DNA from 2 places in the Streptomyces sp. NPDC002092 genome. Region 1 is predicted to be linked to the other one. Evidence: riboswitches for the same ligand, from Rfam matches in the RefSeq annotation. Region 1 holds a riboswitch; the other holds the start of a gene.
The links. Region 1 has a riboswitch for ZMP and ZTP ahead of ACWCRD_RS33465 (bifunctional 5,10-methylenetetrahydrofolate dehydrogenase/5,10-methenyltetrahydrofolate cyclohydrolase). Riboswitches for the same ligand answer to the same signal wherever they lie in the genome.
Positions count from the first base shown of each region.

Region 2: another riboswitch for ZMP and ZTP. It lies ahead of ACWCRD_RS11110 (glycine hydroxymethyltransferase); the one in region 1 lies ahead of ACWCRD_RS33465 (bifunctional 5,10-methylenetetrahydrofolate dehydrogenase/5,10-methenyltetrahydrofolate cyclohydrolase).

Region 1 covers NZ_JBSFDG010000016.1:255,704-263,152, reverse strand. The annotation lists gene ACWCRD_RS33475 (RNA polymerase sigma factor) at 1-426, shown strand, start outside; gene ACWCRD_RS33470 (CU044_5270 family protein) at 419-1,390, shown strand; gene ACWCRD_RS33465 (bifunctional 5,10-methylenetetrahydrofolate dehydrogenase/5,10-methenyltetrahydrofolate cyclohydrolase) at 1,391-2,239, opposite strand; ZMP/ZTP riboswitch at 2,262-2,345, opposite strand; gene ACWCRD_RS33460 (nuclear transport factor 2 family protein) at 2,458-2,823, opposite strand; gene ACWCRD_RS33455 (hypothetical protein) at 2,996-3,289, shown strand; gene ACWCRD_RS33450 (type III PLP-dependent enzyme) at 3,375-4,583, opposite strand; gene ACWCRD_RS33445 (IucA/IucC family protein) at 4,580-6,352, opposite strand; gene ACWCRD_RS33440 (MFS transporter) at 6,352-7,449, opposite strand, start outside.
Region 2 covers NZ_JBSFDG010000004.1:228,265-235,713, forward strand. The annotation lists gene pdxR (MocR-like pyridoxine biosynthesis transcription factor PdxR) at 1-61, shown strand, start outside; gene ACWCRD_RS11100 (hypothetical protein) at 191-1,030, opposite strand; gene rocD (ornithine--oxo-acid transaminase) at 1,215-2,420, opposite strand; ZMP/ZTP riboswitch at 2,525-2,614, shown strand; gene ACWCRD_RS11110 (glycine hydroxymethyltransferase) at 2,657-4,108, shown strand; gene ACWCRD_RS11115 (hypothetical protein) at 4,181-4,837, opposite strand; gene ACWCRD_RS11120 (hypothetical protein) at 5,017-5,964, opposite strand; gene ACWCRD_RS11125 (RNA polymerase sigma factor) at 5,951-6,553, opposite strand; gene trpS (tryptophan--tRNA ligase) at 6,643-7,449, shown strand, end outside.

The DNA.
Region 1 (7,449 bases):
CGACGCCGGGCCGACCTGCCGGGATCCCCGCTGCCCTGGCTCTACGGCGTGGCCCGCAACTGCCTGGCGAACGCGGTACGCGGCTACGGGCGGCGCCGCCGCCTGGTCGACCGCCTGGGCAACGACGAGACCGCACACGGCCGGCAGATCGTGGCGAGCCCCGATGCGGAGACCCCGGGCGGCTGGGTGCACGAGGCGCTGGCCCGGCTGTCCGAGGCCGACCAGGAGGTGCTGCGCCTGACGGCATGGGAGGAACTGGGCATCGACGAGGTCGCGGTCGCCCTCGGCTGCGGAACGAGGGCCGCATCGATGCGGCTGCACCGCGCCCGGCACCGGCTGAGAGCCGAGATAGACCGCATGGGACCCCTGCGCCCCAGCGCGGCCTCCGCCGACGCGACCCCCTCGAAGGAACACGGCCATGGCTGACGAACTCGAACTCCTGCGCCGCGCCAACCCGGTGCCGCTCGACGGTCCCCACTACGGCGACGGCCCCCTCGACCACCACGCCGAGCGCCGGCTCAACCGGCTGCTGCACGACCGCCCCACGCGCCGCCGCACCCGGCTCGTCTGGAGCCTCGCCACCACCGCCGCCGTCGCCGCGACCGCGTTGGCGTTGCTGCTCAGCGGCCCCGGCACCGCGCCCGCGGTCGCCGCACCCCGCCCGCTGGTCGTCCAGGCAGACTCCACCCCCGTACCCCTGGAGGAACTCGCCGACCGCGCACAGCGGCAGGCCACGGCGGAGGATGCGCCGAGGCTGCGCAAGGGCACGCATGTGCAGTCCTGGAGCCTCGGCATGAGCGACGACAAGCCCCCGATCACGCTCCCCGAGGAGCGCGTCGTGCGCTGGAAGGCCGACGGCAGCCACACCGAGCTCGTGGTGGCGACCGACCCCCGCCACCCCGGCCGGCCGGTCCTGCGCGACGACGGCGGCGACCCACACCTGGTCGAGGACGGCCATGTCATCAGCAGCCGGACGTTTCCGCCCAGTTGGAGCGACGCGCCGCCCGAGTCCCCCCCGCCGAACGGCACGGCAAGGCTGCGGGTCTACCTCCAGGAGGCCTCGTACACCCGCACCAAGCTGACGACTCCCGAACTCCTCGACGCCGTCGGGGTGTTGCTCGACCACTGGACCCTCGGCTCCCGCGAGTCCGCGACGCTGGCCCGGCTCCTCGCGGGCACCGAGGGGCTGCGACCGGTCGGCCAGGTCACGGACCGGCTCGGGCGGCGCGGACAGGCGTACGAGTACGAGGGCGCCGGCTACCGGCGGATGCTGATCATGCAGCCGTCCACCGGTGCGGTCCTCGGCCTGGAGACCGTCGTCACCGGGGCGGAGCCGGAGTACGGCGTCAAGGCCGGCGACGTCATGGACTACAGCGCCTGGATGCGCTGATCACACCCCGAGCTGCCGGGCGGCGGCATCCACGGTCTGCTCCAGCAGCGTGGCGATCGTCATCGGACCGACACCGCCCGGCACCGGAGTGATCAGACCGGCCCGCTCCACGGCGGAGTCGAAGTCGACGTCGCCGACGTTTCCCGGGTTGTAGCCGGCGTCGATCACGACCGCGCCTGGCTTGATGTCCTCGCCCCGGATCAACCGCGGCCGCCCCACGGCGGCGACCACGATGTCCGCCTCCCGCACGACCGAGGACAGGTCCCGGGTACGGGAGTGGCAGTACGTCACCGTCGCGTCGCGGGCGAGCAGCAGCATGCCGGCCGGCTTGCCGAGGATGGCGCTGCGGCCCACGACCACGGCCCGCTTCCCGGACGGGTCGACGCCGTACTCGTCGAGCAGCCGCATGATGCCGCCCGGCGTGCACGACACGAAGCCCGGCAGGCCGAAGCTCATCGTCGCGAACGAGGCGAAGGTGACGCCGTCGACGTCCTTCTCGGGCGCGATCGCCTCGAACGCGGCCCGCTCGTCGATGTGCTCGCCCATCGGGTGCTGCAGCAGAATGCCGTGCACCCCCGGGGCGTCCGAGAGGGAACGCAGGGCGCCGACGAGTTCCTCGGTGGTCGTGGCGGCGGGAAGTTCCACCTGGCGCGACTCGATACCGGCCTTGCGGCAGCGGTTCCGCTTCATCCGGACATAGGTGACGGAGGCGGGGTCCTCGCCGACCAGTACCGTCGCCAGGCACGGCGCCGTTCCGGTCCGTCCGGTGAGGTCGGCCGCCCGCTTGGCGGTGTCCTCGACGATGCGCCGGGCAAGGGAGGTGCCGTCGATGAGCCGGGCCTGGGGCATGATCCACTCCTGGGCAGGTGTGACGTACCGCCCAGGCGCACGGCATCGACTCTGCGTGGCCGCTCCCCGGTGGTACTCCACCTCAGCGCCAGTCACGGCCCGCCCTCAGACTAGCCGAGCCGCCACGGCGGTCAGGAGCCCCTGTCACGGGGACGCCGAGAAGGTCCAGGTCGATCGGGCGATGATCTGGACCCTCGCGGTTGTGCCCCTTACTCGTCCTACTCGTCCCACGCCTGGATCAGGACCTCTTCGCTGATCTTGCCGTCACGCAGGGTGATCATCGACTCGGCCAGGACGCGTGTCCCGTCCGAGTACTGGCAGGACTGGCTGTAGGCGGCATGATCGCCCTGAATGATGCACTGGTCCACTTTGTGTGTCATGTCACGGCTGTAGATGTCCTCGAACATTGCGCCGATCTCCTGGCGACCGCGCAGAACCTTGGGCTGGCTGGGCTGGGTGTTGCGGTCCACGATGCGTACCTGCGCGTCGTCCGCATAGAGCGACAGAAGATCCGCCGCAGTGTGTCCTTCGACCCCCTTGCGCAGGGTGTCCGCGCTGAAGCCGGGAGTTGCCGTGGTGCCCATGATGACCTCCTTCGAGGGACGCGACCCGAGGAGCTGCGGGCCGCGAAGGACCCCTCCTTCGAGGCTCCTCCGCCGCGGCGGCCTCGGCAAGCGCAGCCGGAGCACTGCCCCTGATGGGTGAGTGGCGTGGCGCGGCCGTGACCGCCGCAGGCCCGGTGACGTTGTGGGAAGCATGATCTCAACACGACGTATCGTCGCCGCCGTTGGTCTCGCCGCAGGAATCACCGCCCTTGCCGCGCCGCTTGCCTGTGCGTCCGACGCGACCATCCAGAACAAGGACGCGAGCGAGCTCAACCCGATCTCCACGCTCGACTCGCTCGCCCAGAGCGGCATCCCGGCCGAGCGCAGGGCCGAGGTGCCGCGCCCTTCCGAGCAGCTGCAGCACCTGAACCGACTCAACAACCTCGAGCAGCTGGACCGGGTCGCCCGCATGGGAGCCGCCAGCGGGTTCCCGGGGGCCCTGTAACCCGCCGACGCCGCATCGAACGTCCCCCCCACAGCGAAAGGGCCGCCCGGAGACGGGCGGCCCTTTCGCTGTGGGGGTGACCTGATCACGACCCTGCTCTGGAAGGGTGAAGGAAGTGGAAACCGGGCCGGGGGTGCATCAGGAAGTCGTGGTGCGAGATGTTCCACGCGTAGGCGCCCGCGAGCGAGAACACCACCCGGTCGCCGGCCCTGAGCCCCGGCGCGGGGACCCGGCGGGCCAGGACGTCCTTCGGGGTGCACAGCTGCCCCGCCACGGTGACCTGCTCGCCCTCGGCGGCCGACCGCGGCCACGGGTGCGGCCAGGCGTCCACCTTCAGCACGGAACAGGGCTGGTCATGCCCCTTCGTCGCCGGGGTCCGCAAGTGGTGGGTGCCGCCGCGAACCACCGCGAACTCCTCGCCGTGGCTGCGCTTCACGTCCAGCACCTCGGTGGCGTACCAGCCGCAGTAGGCCGTCAGCGCCCGCCCCGGCTCGATGCGCAGGGTCAGCTCGGGGTGCGCCTCGGTCAGACGGGCGAGCCCCCTGCCGTACGCGGTCCAGTCGAAGCGGTGCTCCGGATCGGTGTAGTCGACGGTCATGCCGCCGCCGACGTTCACCTCGGCGAGCGGAACACCGAGGCCCGTCGCCCAGGACACCACGGACTGGGCCACCGCCAGCTGTTCCGCCGCCTCCAGGCCACTGGCCAGGTGCGCGTGAACACCCCGTAGTTCGAGGTGCGGATACGTGCCGTCGGTGAGCGCCCGTACGACGTCGACGGCCTGTGCCGGGTCCAGGCCGAACGGCGTCGGACGGCCCCCCATCGCCAGCGAGCTGCCCGCCAGCGCTCCGTCCGCGACCGGAAGATTGACGCGGACCAGCACCGCCACCCGGCGCCCCGGCGCGCAGGTCCGCGCCAGCTCGGCCAGCATGCGCAGCTCGTACGCGCTCTCCACATGGAAACGCTCGACGCCGAGCTCCAGCGCGGTCCGTACCTCGTCCGGTGTCTTGCCGGGACCGCCGAAGGCGAGCGGCCGGTCCGGGACCGCCTTGGCCACATGGGCGAGTTCACCGCCCGAGGAGACCTCGTAGCCGTCGACGTAGGGGCCGAGCGCGCCGAGGATCTCCGGCTCCGGGTTCGCCTTGGCTGCGTAGTACACCTCGACCCGCTCGGGCAGTGCGGCCCGCACGGCGGCGGCATGAGCACTCAGCGCCGCCAAGTCGTAGACGTACGCGGGCAGTTCGGTGACGGGCAGGGACAGGACGTGGTCGTGGACCGCGGGCGTCGGGTCGGTCATCGGGCGCTCCCGGTCGTGTCGCGCAGGATGTCCTCGGCGAGCGGTGACGGCAGCCGGACGTACCCGGCGTCCCGGTCCGCCTTGCGTTCCCAGCGGGTCAGCAGGTTGGCCTTGGCGGGCAGCGGCACTCCGGCGAGCAGGGCGGCGAGCCTCGGCGGGCAGCCGTGGCGGTCGGCGTACGCCTGGAGCGTGGCGCGCACCCGGGCCCACAGGGCCGCCTCCGCCTGCGGGTGCAGGTCGGCGAGGGCGGCGAGCAGCTCGGCGACGTGGTTGACGAGCAGGCAGTACACGACCCGGTCCCAGCCGCGCTGGGCGTCGTACGTCATCGGGCCCGCGACGTCGGGCGGCAGTGCGGCCAGCGTCTCGGCGTGGTGTTCGGGGACGAGCTTGGTGCCCTCCAGGTCGCGGAAGAGGACCTGGGCGGGCATGCCGTCGGCGCCGACGCACACCAGGACGTTCTGCAGATGGGGTTCCAGGACCAGGCCGTGGTCGAAGTAGGCGGCCAGGACGGGCGGGACGAGCAGGTCGAGATACGTCGTCCACCAGGCGAGGGTGGTGCGTACGTCCGCTCCGTCGAGGAGGCGGGAGACGTGGGCGGCGCCCGTCGGGTACTCGTCGGCGACCGCGGCGGCGAGGAGGGGGACGGTGCCGGGGGCGAGGCGGCGCGGCAGGCCCTCGCGGACGATGACGCCGAAGCCCTCGAACAGGTCGCGGTCGGGGGTGCCGTCCGGGCCGGGCAGGGCCAGCGTGCGGTAGGCCGGCTCGCGCAGCACGGCGCTGCCGGGGAAGCGGTCGGCCAGGTCGGCGAGTGCCGGGGCCAGCAGACGGGTCAGCGCGACGGCGCCGGACAGCTCATAACTGCTGTTCTTGCGCAGGCAGTTGGTGATGCGGACGTTCAGGCTGAACTTGAGGAAGGTCTCCCCGTCGTACAGGGTGCGCACCGAGGCGGTGGCCGCGAAGGGGTGTCCGCCCGGCCCCAGGTCGAGGATGTCACCGCGGTCGAGGGCGGCGCGCAGGGCCGGGTGGGCCCGGAGGGTCTCGTACTGCCAGGGGTGGGCGGGCAGCAACCGGTAGCCCTCGGGTACGTCCGAACGCAGGCGGTCCAGCGGGGCGGTCGCCGACGGGTCCGCGGACTCCTCGGCGATCAGATGGGCGCGGACGGCGAGGTGGTGCAGCGGGAAGGAGGCACCGACCTCGGGGGCATACGCGGACCAGGCGCGCGGGTCGCCGGTGCGGGCCTTGGGCGTGGGGTGGAAGCGGTGCCCGAAGAGCAGGGACTGCTCGGAGGCCAGGTAGGCGGAGAGGCGGTCGTCCGGGAGGCGGGCGGGGCGGTCGGCGGCGAGTGCGGTGGTGATGGCGTCATGGCTGGAGGTGATCTGCTCCAGGAACTCCTCGTTGCGTACGCCGGTGCGCAGCGACAGCTCGTCGTGGGTGTACTCGGCCAGGCGCCGCCAGTCCACCGCCGACCAGCCGTCCTCGCCCTGTTCGCTGACGGGGCCGGTGAAGCGGTGCGCGCCCAGCAGCGAGGTGCGGCGCAGCGCGACCCGTAGCAGCACCCCGCGGCGGGGCAGCCGCAGCAGCAGCCGGCCGTCGGCGACGACCGACTGGTGCTCGGGGCCCGACACCTCGCGCAGCAGGCAGTTGAGGAGCGTGTGGGCCACGGCGTCGTCGGCGGAGGGGAGCCCGGCGGGCGCGGCTGCAGTGGCGGGCGGGCAGAGCGAGATCGCGGTCCCCCCGGACGAGGTCTGGGGACGGATCAGCGAGGGCATCAGCGGCTCCTGCGGGTGCGGGGGGTCAGCGGGGGGAGGAGAGCGGCCAGTACGGTGACGGCGGCGGCCGCGCTGCCGATGAGCACGGGTGCGGCCGGGCCGAAGCGGGCGCTCCCCGCCGCCGCGGCCAGTCCGGCGGCGACCGCGCCGGCCTTGGAGAAGAACTCCAGCGAGCCGAACATCCCGCCCGGCGCCCGGCCCTTGGCGCAGTCGGCGGCCAGCACCGACAGACACACCAGGCCGAGAGTCAGACCCGCGCCCAGCAGCAGCCGTACGGCGATCAGCGTGGGCAGGGAACCGGCGACCCCGTGTCCGGCGAGCCCGAGCGCGATGCAGGCGAAGCCGAGCGCGATCCCGGTGCGGGGGCGGCGGTGGAAGGCGGAGTGCACGGCCAGCGCCGAGACCAGATAGCACAGGTGGGGGAGGGCGAACAGCACGCCGGAGAGGGTCGGTGAAGTGCCCGGGAGGCGGTCGTCGACGAGGGCGATCAGGTAGGGGAAGGAGATGACCGTGGAGAAGACGAAGGCGAACTCCAGGGCGTACAGGGTCTTGAGCGAGATCACCGGTGGCTCGTGCGCGGCAGTCGTCTCTGGGGCGTTCTCCGACTCCTGCGCGGTCGGCTCCGGTTCGGGCAGTGCCGCCAGCAAAAGGGCGGCCGCCAGCGGCAGTACCGCGAGCAGGGCGTACTGGCGGTGCGGTGACAGCCGGCCCGACAGCGAGCCGACCACGATCGGGGCCACGACCAGCGCGGCCCGCGCGCTGCCCTGCATCAACGTGAGCGCCTTGGACAGGGCCGGCCCCTCCAGGGCGGCACCCAGGTACCCGTTGGACGCGGCGAACGTGCCGCCCAGGATGCCCTGCAACACCAGCGCCACCGTGAACGTGGCCAGGGAGTCCGCCCAGCCCGCGAGCAGGAAGGCCACGGCCAGCCCCAACTGGGCGCGCAGCAGCAGCCGTTTACGGCCGTAGCGGTCGGCGAGGCGCCCCCACAGCGGGGCGCCCAGCGCCCCGAACACCGTCGGGACGACGTACAGCACCCCCGCCCAGCGGGCATGGCGGTCACCCAGCTCCGGGAGGATCTCGGTGAGATACGGCGG
Region 2 (7,449 bases), on a different contig from region 1:
CGCATGGGCCGGCACCCTGGACGCGCTGTGCGCGGCTCTGCCGGAATCGGCAGAGCCGTAATCCGTAGCAGCCGGCCTCAACTCCCCGCAGCGGGCCCCTTGACGGCCTTTCCGGCACCTTCATTCGGTGCGGAAAGAATGCCCGTGCATCCCGATTTGCCAGCGGATATGCAGCCGCAGGGGCATTCGCTCAGGCCGTTTCCGCGGTCGTGGCGTCCGCCGTCGGCGCCTCCCCGAACCGCGCCAGCGCCAGCGCCCCCACGACCGCGACCAGGAACCCCAGCACCGCAAGCCAGGCCAGCCCGTCCCTGGTGCGGTCCCCGAGCCACACCACACCCACCGCCGCCGGCCCGATCGTCTCACCGATCACCATCCCGGCGGTGGCGGTGGTCACCGAGCCGCGCTGCAACGCCGACGTCAGCAGCAGGAAGGCCGCGCCCCCGCCGATGAGGAGGGCGTAGGTCGCCGGGTTGGTGAGCAGTTCTGACGGTGCGAGCGAGTCGATCAGCCGCACCGACACCTCCACCACCCCGAACCCGAACCCGGCTCCCAGGCCGAGCACCAGCGCCCGCCCCCGCCCGGACCACCGCCCCCCGAACAGGCCCAGCAGCAGGACCACGACGGCGATCGCGAGCATCGCGTACTTCAGCGCCGTCGACCCTTCGCGATTCCCCTCGGCCCCGGACGCCAGCCCCAGCATGGCGAGACCGGCGCACACCACCCCCACCGCACCCCACTCCGTCCCGCTCAGCCGCACCTGCAGCAGTCGCGCCGCGACCACCCCGGTCACCGCCAGGCTGGACGCGAGCGCCGCGGCCACCGCGTAGATCGGGATCGAGCGCAGGGCGACGATCTGGAACAGGAACCCCAGCCCGTCCAGCGCCAGCCCGGCCAGATACCGCCACTGCCGCAGGGCCCGCAGCAGCAGCGCCGCCTCCCCGCCCCCACCCGTACCGGCCGTCCTCGCGGCAACCGCCTGCAAAACCGTCGCGGTACCGAAGCAGACCGCCGCGCCCAGCGCGCACACCATCCCAAAGATCACGAAGTGACTGTAGGGGAGACGTACAGCAAGCGGCGATGCCCCCGGCTTCCGCTCTCACCGATCGTTGGCTTTACATACCTAAAGGAAGGTGCATATGTGGGGGTGCATATGTGGCGTTCCCCCGGGTGCCCCGTCTCTGCTGCCGCCCGGCCGGCTCACCGGGACGGGAGGCTCAGATCCCCAGCACTGCCCGCAGCTGCGCGAGCCCCCAGTCCAGGTCCTCCTTCGCGATCACCAACGGCGGCGCGATCCGCACCGTCGGCCCATGGGTGTCCTTCACCAGCACCCCCCGCTCCATCAGCTTCTCGGACACCTCCCGCCCGGTGCCGTACTGCGGCGCGATGTCGATGCCCGCCCACAGCCCCCGTCCGCGCACCGCCCGCACCCGGCCCGTGCCGGTCAACGCCCCCAGTTCCCGGTGCAGATGACCGCCCAGCTCCGCGGACCGCGCCTGGAACTCGCCCGTCCGCAGCATCGCGATCACCTCCAGCGCCACCGCACACGCCAGCGGATTCCCGCCGAACGTCGAACCGTGCTCACCGGGCCGGAACACCCCGAGCACATCGGCCGACGAGACCACCGCCGACACCGGCACGATCCCGCCGCCCAGCGCCTTGCCGAGCACATACACATCCGGGACCACGCCCTCGTGCTCGCACGCGAAGGTCTTTCCGGTCCGGCCGAGACCCGACTGGATCTCGTCCGCCACGAACAGCACGTTCCGCTCGCGCGTCAGCTCCCGCACCGCCGGCAGATAACCGGCCGGCGGCACCAGCACCCCCGCCTCGCCCTGGATCGGCTCCAGCAGCACCGCCACCGTGTTCTCCGTGACCGCCGACCGCATCGCCGTCAGATCCCCGTACGGCACGATCTCGAAGCCCGGCGTGTACGGACCGAAGTCCGCCCGCGCCTCCGGGTCGGTGGAGAAGCTGACGAGGGTCGTCGTACGGCCGTGGAAGTTGTTGCCCGCCACCACGATCTTCGCCATCTCCGCGGGCACGCCCTTGACCCGGTAGCCCCACTTCCGGGCCGTCTTCACGGCCGTCTCCACCGCTTCCGCGCCGGTGTTCATCGGTAGCACCAGCTCCATCCCGCACAGCTCGGCGAGCTCGGAGCAGAAGGCCGCGAACCGGTCGTGATGAAACGCCCTCGACGTCAGCGTCACCCGCTCCAGCTGCGCCTTCGCCGCCTCCACCAGCCGCCGGTTGCGATGCCCGAAGTTGAGCGCCGAGTAACCGGCCAGCAGGTCCAGATACCGCCTCCCCTCCACATCCGTCATCCACGCCCCGTCCGCGGAGGCGACGACCACGGGCAGCGGGTGGTAGTTGTGCGCACTGTGCGCGTCGGCGGCGGCGATGAGCGCGTCCGTCGTGTTCACGGGACCTCCCGGGGGTGTGGCAGCCGTGCAGCGGCCCCCTCTTCCTATCGTCGCTCGCATGGTGGACGCGGGACCTGCGCTCTCCGGCGTGGCCGGTAGGCTGATCGACGGGTCGTGACTGGCGCGCAAGGATGGGACGGACCATCGGGGAGCGACCCGTGTGTGACCGAGTGCCGTGCGCCTGGGCCAGACCGAGAACCGTGACCGCTTGCACGCCACGCCCGGAGGCCGACGACATGTCAGAGCAGCAGCCCCTCTCCACCGAGTCCACCGCCTTCCGCGCCGCCCTCGATGTGATCCGCGCCGTCGAGCCGCGCGTCGCGGACGCCATCGGGCAGGAGGTCCACGATCAGCGCGAGATGCTCAAGCTGATCGCCTCCGAGAACTACGCCTCCCCGGCCACCCTCCTCGCGATGGGCAACTGGTTCAGCGACAAGTACGCCGAGGGCACCATCGGCCGCCGTTTCTACGCAGGCTGCCGCAACGTCGACACCGTCGAGTCGCTCGCCGCCGAACACGCCAAGGAGCTCTTCGGCGCCCGCCACGCCTACGTCCAGCCGCACTCCGGCATCGACGCCAACCTCGTCGCCTTCTGGTCGGTCCTCGCCGACCGGGTCGAGGCCCCCTTCCTGGAGAAGACCGGCGCCCGCCAGGTCAACGACCTCACCGAGGCCGACTGGGCCGAGCTCCGCCAGGCCTTCGGCAACCAGCGCATGCTCGGCATGTCCCTGGACGCCGGGGGCCACCTCACCCACGGCTTCCGCCCGAACATCTCCGGCAAGATGTTCGACCAGCGCTCCTACGGCACCGACCCGGCGAGCGGCCTCATCGACTACGAGGCCCTGCGCGTCTCCGCCCGCGAGTTCAAGCCGCTGATCATCGTCGCCGGCTACTCCGCCTATCCGCGTCTGGTGAACTTCCGCATCATGCGGGAGATCGCCGACGAGGTCGGCGCGACCCTGATGGTGGACATGGCGCACTTCGCCGGGCTGGTCGCGGGCAAGGTGCTGACCGGCGACTTCGACCCGGTCCCGCACGCCCAGATCGTCACCACCACCACCCACAAGTCGCTGCGCGGCCCCCGCGGCGGCATGGTCCTGTGCGACGACTCCCTCAAGGACCAGGTCGACCGCGGCTGCCCGATGGTCCTCGGCGGCCCGCTTCCGCATGTCATGGCCGCCAAGGCCGTCGCCTTCGCCGAGGCGCGTCAGCCCTCCTTCCGGGACTACGCCCAGCGCATCGTCGACAACTCCCGCGCCCTGGCGGAGGGCCTGATGCGCCGCGGCGCCACCCTCGTCACCGGCGGCACCGACAACCACCTCAACCTCATCGACGTGGCCACCTCCTACGGCCTCACCGGTCGCCAGGCCGAGGCGGCCCTGCTCGACTCGGGCATCGTCACCAACCGCAACGCCATCCCCGCCGACCCCAACGGCGCCTGGTACACCTCCGGCATCCGCATCGGCACCCCCGCCCTGACCACGCGCGGCCTGGGCACCGCCGAGATGGACGAGGTCGCGGGCCTGATCGACCGCGTCCTCACCACCGCCGAGCCGGGCACCACCAAGTCGGGCGCCCCGTCCAAGGCGCAGCACGTCCTCGACCCGAAGATCGCGGACGAGATCTCCCACCGCGCCACCGACCTCGTGGCAGGCTTCCCGCTGTACCCGGAGATCGACCTGGGCTGACCAGCGCCCGCTCTTGAGTTGTCAAAGATCGATGGCGTTCGGAGACCGGTGATACTCAAAGACCGGTGACGCTCAGAGCTCGATGAGCTCCTGTCGTGGTTCCTCCCGCGGCGGTCCGGCACCCTGCCGGGCCGCCGCGCGCCGTATCAGCAGTGCCCCACCGGCCCCGGCTGCGAACCCCGGAACCGCCCACCAGACACTGCTCCGGCCGGCCCCCTGCCCGGTGGCCTGCTGCCAGGCCATCCCGCTCTCGCCGCGCCCGGCCGCGGCCGGACCGTCGCCCAGCACTTTCGCCTGCTCCAACTGCACAAACACCGAGCGCGGTGCCCGATGCCAGCGGATGTCGTCGTCCTGGACGGCCGGCGCGGGATCGCTGCGTATCCAGGGCGTGCCGTCCGCCGCCACGAACAGCTGGTCCTGGCGCTCGACGGCGATGTCACCGCCCGGCGGACGCATCGTCTGCGGCCAGCCTCCCACCCCCGTCAGCCCCCAGACCACGGTGAAGGCCACCGGCGGACGGCGCCCCTCGGCCCAGTCGTCCGGCACCCGCTCCGTCCCCTCGTAGGTCGGCCGCAGCAGCTGTCGCAGGCGGGTGAAGGCCGGCTCACCGGACCGCAGCACCGTCGTCTGCCCGGTGCCGCCCGCGATGATCATGGCCAGGTCGGGGACGTCCCGGACCTGCCCCTGCGCCGCCTCGTCAGTCCCGTCGGACGCCGCGGCCACCGGCATTCCGCACAGGACCACAGCCACCACCGCCGCGAAGAGAGCGGCGACCCGCACCCTCGGTCGACTGCTCTTCCACGCACGCATCCAGTCCCCCAACCCGTCGGTGTCGTACGGCCCGTCCCCCAACCGCCTGTCACTTCTGGTACACCGCCCGACCCGTCGGGGTTCCCACCCCGGCTGTCCTATTTCGAGGCTTCCTCCAGCGACTTCGCGATCTCCACGGCCCGGCGCTCGGACGCCACGCCCTCCAACCGGAGTGTCACGGCACCTGCACCCGTCCGGTGGGTCCACAGCAGCGTCGGCCCGGTGGCCCGCTCCCTTCGCGTGAAGCGGTTCCCGTCGGGATCGACCAGCCAGAAACTCAGCAGATGGGGGCGTGGGAACCACAGTGCGTAGTTCTGCACACCGTCCGCCGAGGGCTCTTTGCCCAGCCCGATCCACTCCGGTCCCTCGCGCAGCACCTTGGTGAAGCCGACGTCCAGCCGCTCCGGGAACTCGTCCAGTCGAACCGTGCGCCCACCCTCCCGCCGGCACAGGCTCACCAGGAACCGTCCGTGCGGCTCACTCGTCACCGCCACGGTGTCCGGCGCGCCGAGCGCGTCCGGCACCAGCGGCTCGAAACCGGCCCGGTTCCCGGCCTGTCCGAGCGACACCGAGGTGCCGCAGCCGGGCACCGAAGCACCTGGCGAGGGCGACGCCGACGGGTCGTACCGCACCTGCACCCCGCCGAAGTCGAACCAGTCGAGGACCGCGGCCCGCACCGGCGGCGTGAGCACGAGAACCGTCAGCAGAGAGCACAGGACCGTGGTCAGCGAGCGCCACCGCTGCCGGGTCCAGTGCCGGACCGCGCCCAGCCGCTCACGGGCGCCCCGGGGCTCGGCCACCGGGACCGGCACATGCTCGGCCAGTATCTGCCCCAGCACCCGCTCGACCATCGTCTCGGCGCCCGGCGAACCGGCGGCGCCGTCGCTCCCCGGCGCGTCCAGCGACCGGCCGAGCGCCCGCAGCTCCTCCGGCAGCCGGGAAGGGCCGTCCTCGCGCGCCCTCCCACGGTCCCGCCCGCCCGGCCCCGGACTCGGACCACGGCCGCCCTCACCGTCGTACGCACCCCGTCCTTCACTCACGCTCATCACCCCCTTCCCGAGGCCTGAAATCCGGCAGCAGTCGGCCCAGCTTGCGCAGAGCGCGGTTCAGCCGGGACTTGACCGTCCCGCGAGGCCAGCCCAGCGCCTGGGCCGTCTCGGACTCGTCCATCTCCAGGAGATAGCGGTAGGTGACGACCAGCCGGTGCTCCTCGCTCAGCTTCTCCAGCGCGGACAGCAGCGCCTCACGGCGCTCCGCCTCCAGGGTCGCCACCGCCGGGTCCGCCGATTCCGGTATCAGCGGCTCCGCCTCCACGAAGGCCGCCTCCCGGCCGGCGAGCGTGCGCTGCCGCGCCGCCGTGCGCACTGTGTTCCTCGTCTCATTGGCGACGATCGACAGCAGCCACGGCTTGAAGGCGGCGCCGTCCCGGAACCTGCCCAGCGCGCAGTACGCCTTGACGAAGGCCTGCTGCACCACGTCCTCCGCGTCCGCACCCGCCCCGAGCGCCGCGGCCGCCCTGAGCGCGATACCCGTATGGGCCCGCACCAGGTGCGCATACGCCTCCGGCTCCCCGGCGCGTACGCGTGCGATCACCGCGGCCTCATCGACGATGCGGCCCCCCTCCCGCGTCCTCACACCCTTGTTACACCGCAGCGGACGGATCGGTTCCCACCTGTTTCCGACCAGTTCCGGATCGGCTCGACAGACCTGAGAGAATGGTGAACATGGCCTCTGACCGACCCCGTGTGCTTTCTGGAATCCAGCCCACCGCAGGCTCGTTCCACCTCGGCAACTACCTCGGCGCCGTCCGCCAGTGGGTGGCCCTGCAGGAGTCCCACGACGCGTTCTACATGGTCGTCGACCTGCACGCGATCACGGTTCCGCAGGACCCGGCGGAGCTGCGCGCCAACACCCGGCTCGCCGCCGCCCAGCTGCTCGCGGCCGGTCTCGACCCCGAGCGCTGCACGCTCTTCGTCCAGAGCCATGTGCCCGAGCACGCACAACTGGCCTGGGTCATGAACTGCTTCACCGGCTTCGGCGAGGCCTCCCGCATGACGCAGTTCAAGGACAAGTCCGCCAGGCAGGGCGCCGACCGCGCCTCCGTCGGCCTGTTCACGTACCCGATCCTCCAGGTCGCCGACATCCTGCTCTACCAGGCCAACGAGGTCCCGGTCGGCGAGGACCAGCGCCAGCACGTCGAGCTCACCCGCGACCTCGCCACGCGCTTCAACGGCCGCTTCGGCGAGACCTTCACCATCCCGAAGCCGTACATCCTCAAGGAGACGGCGAAGATCTACGACCTGCAGGACCCGTCGATCAAGATGAGCAAGTCGGCGTCCACACCGAAGGGCCTCATCAACCTCCTCGACGACCCCAAGGCCACCGCCAAGAAGGTCAAGAGCGCCGTCACCGACACCGACACCGTCATCCGCTACGACGCCGAGAACAAGCCCGGCGTCAGCAATCTGCTCACCATCTACTCCACCCTCACCGGCAAGTCGGTGGCCGAGCTGGAGCAGGAGTACGAGGGC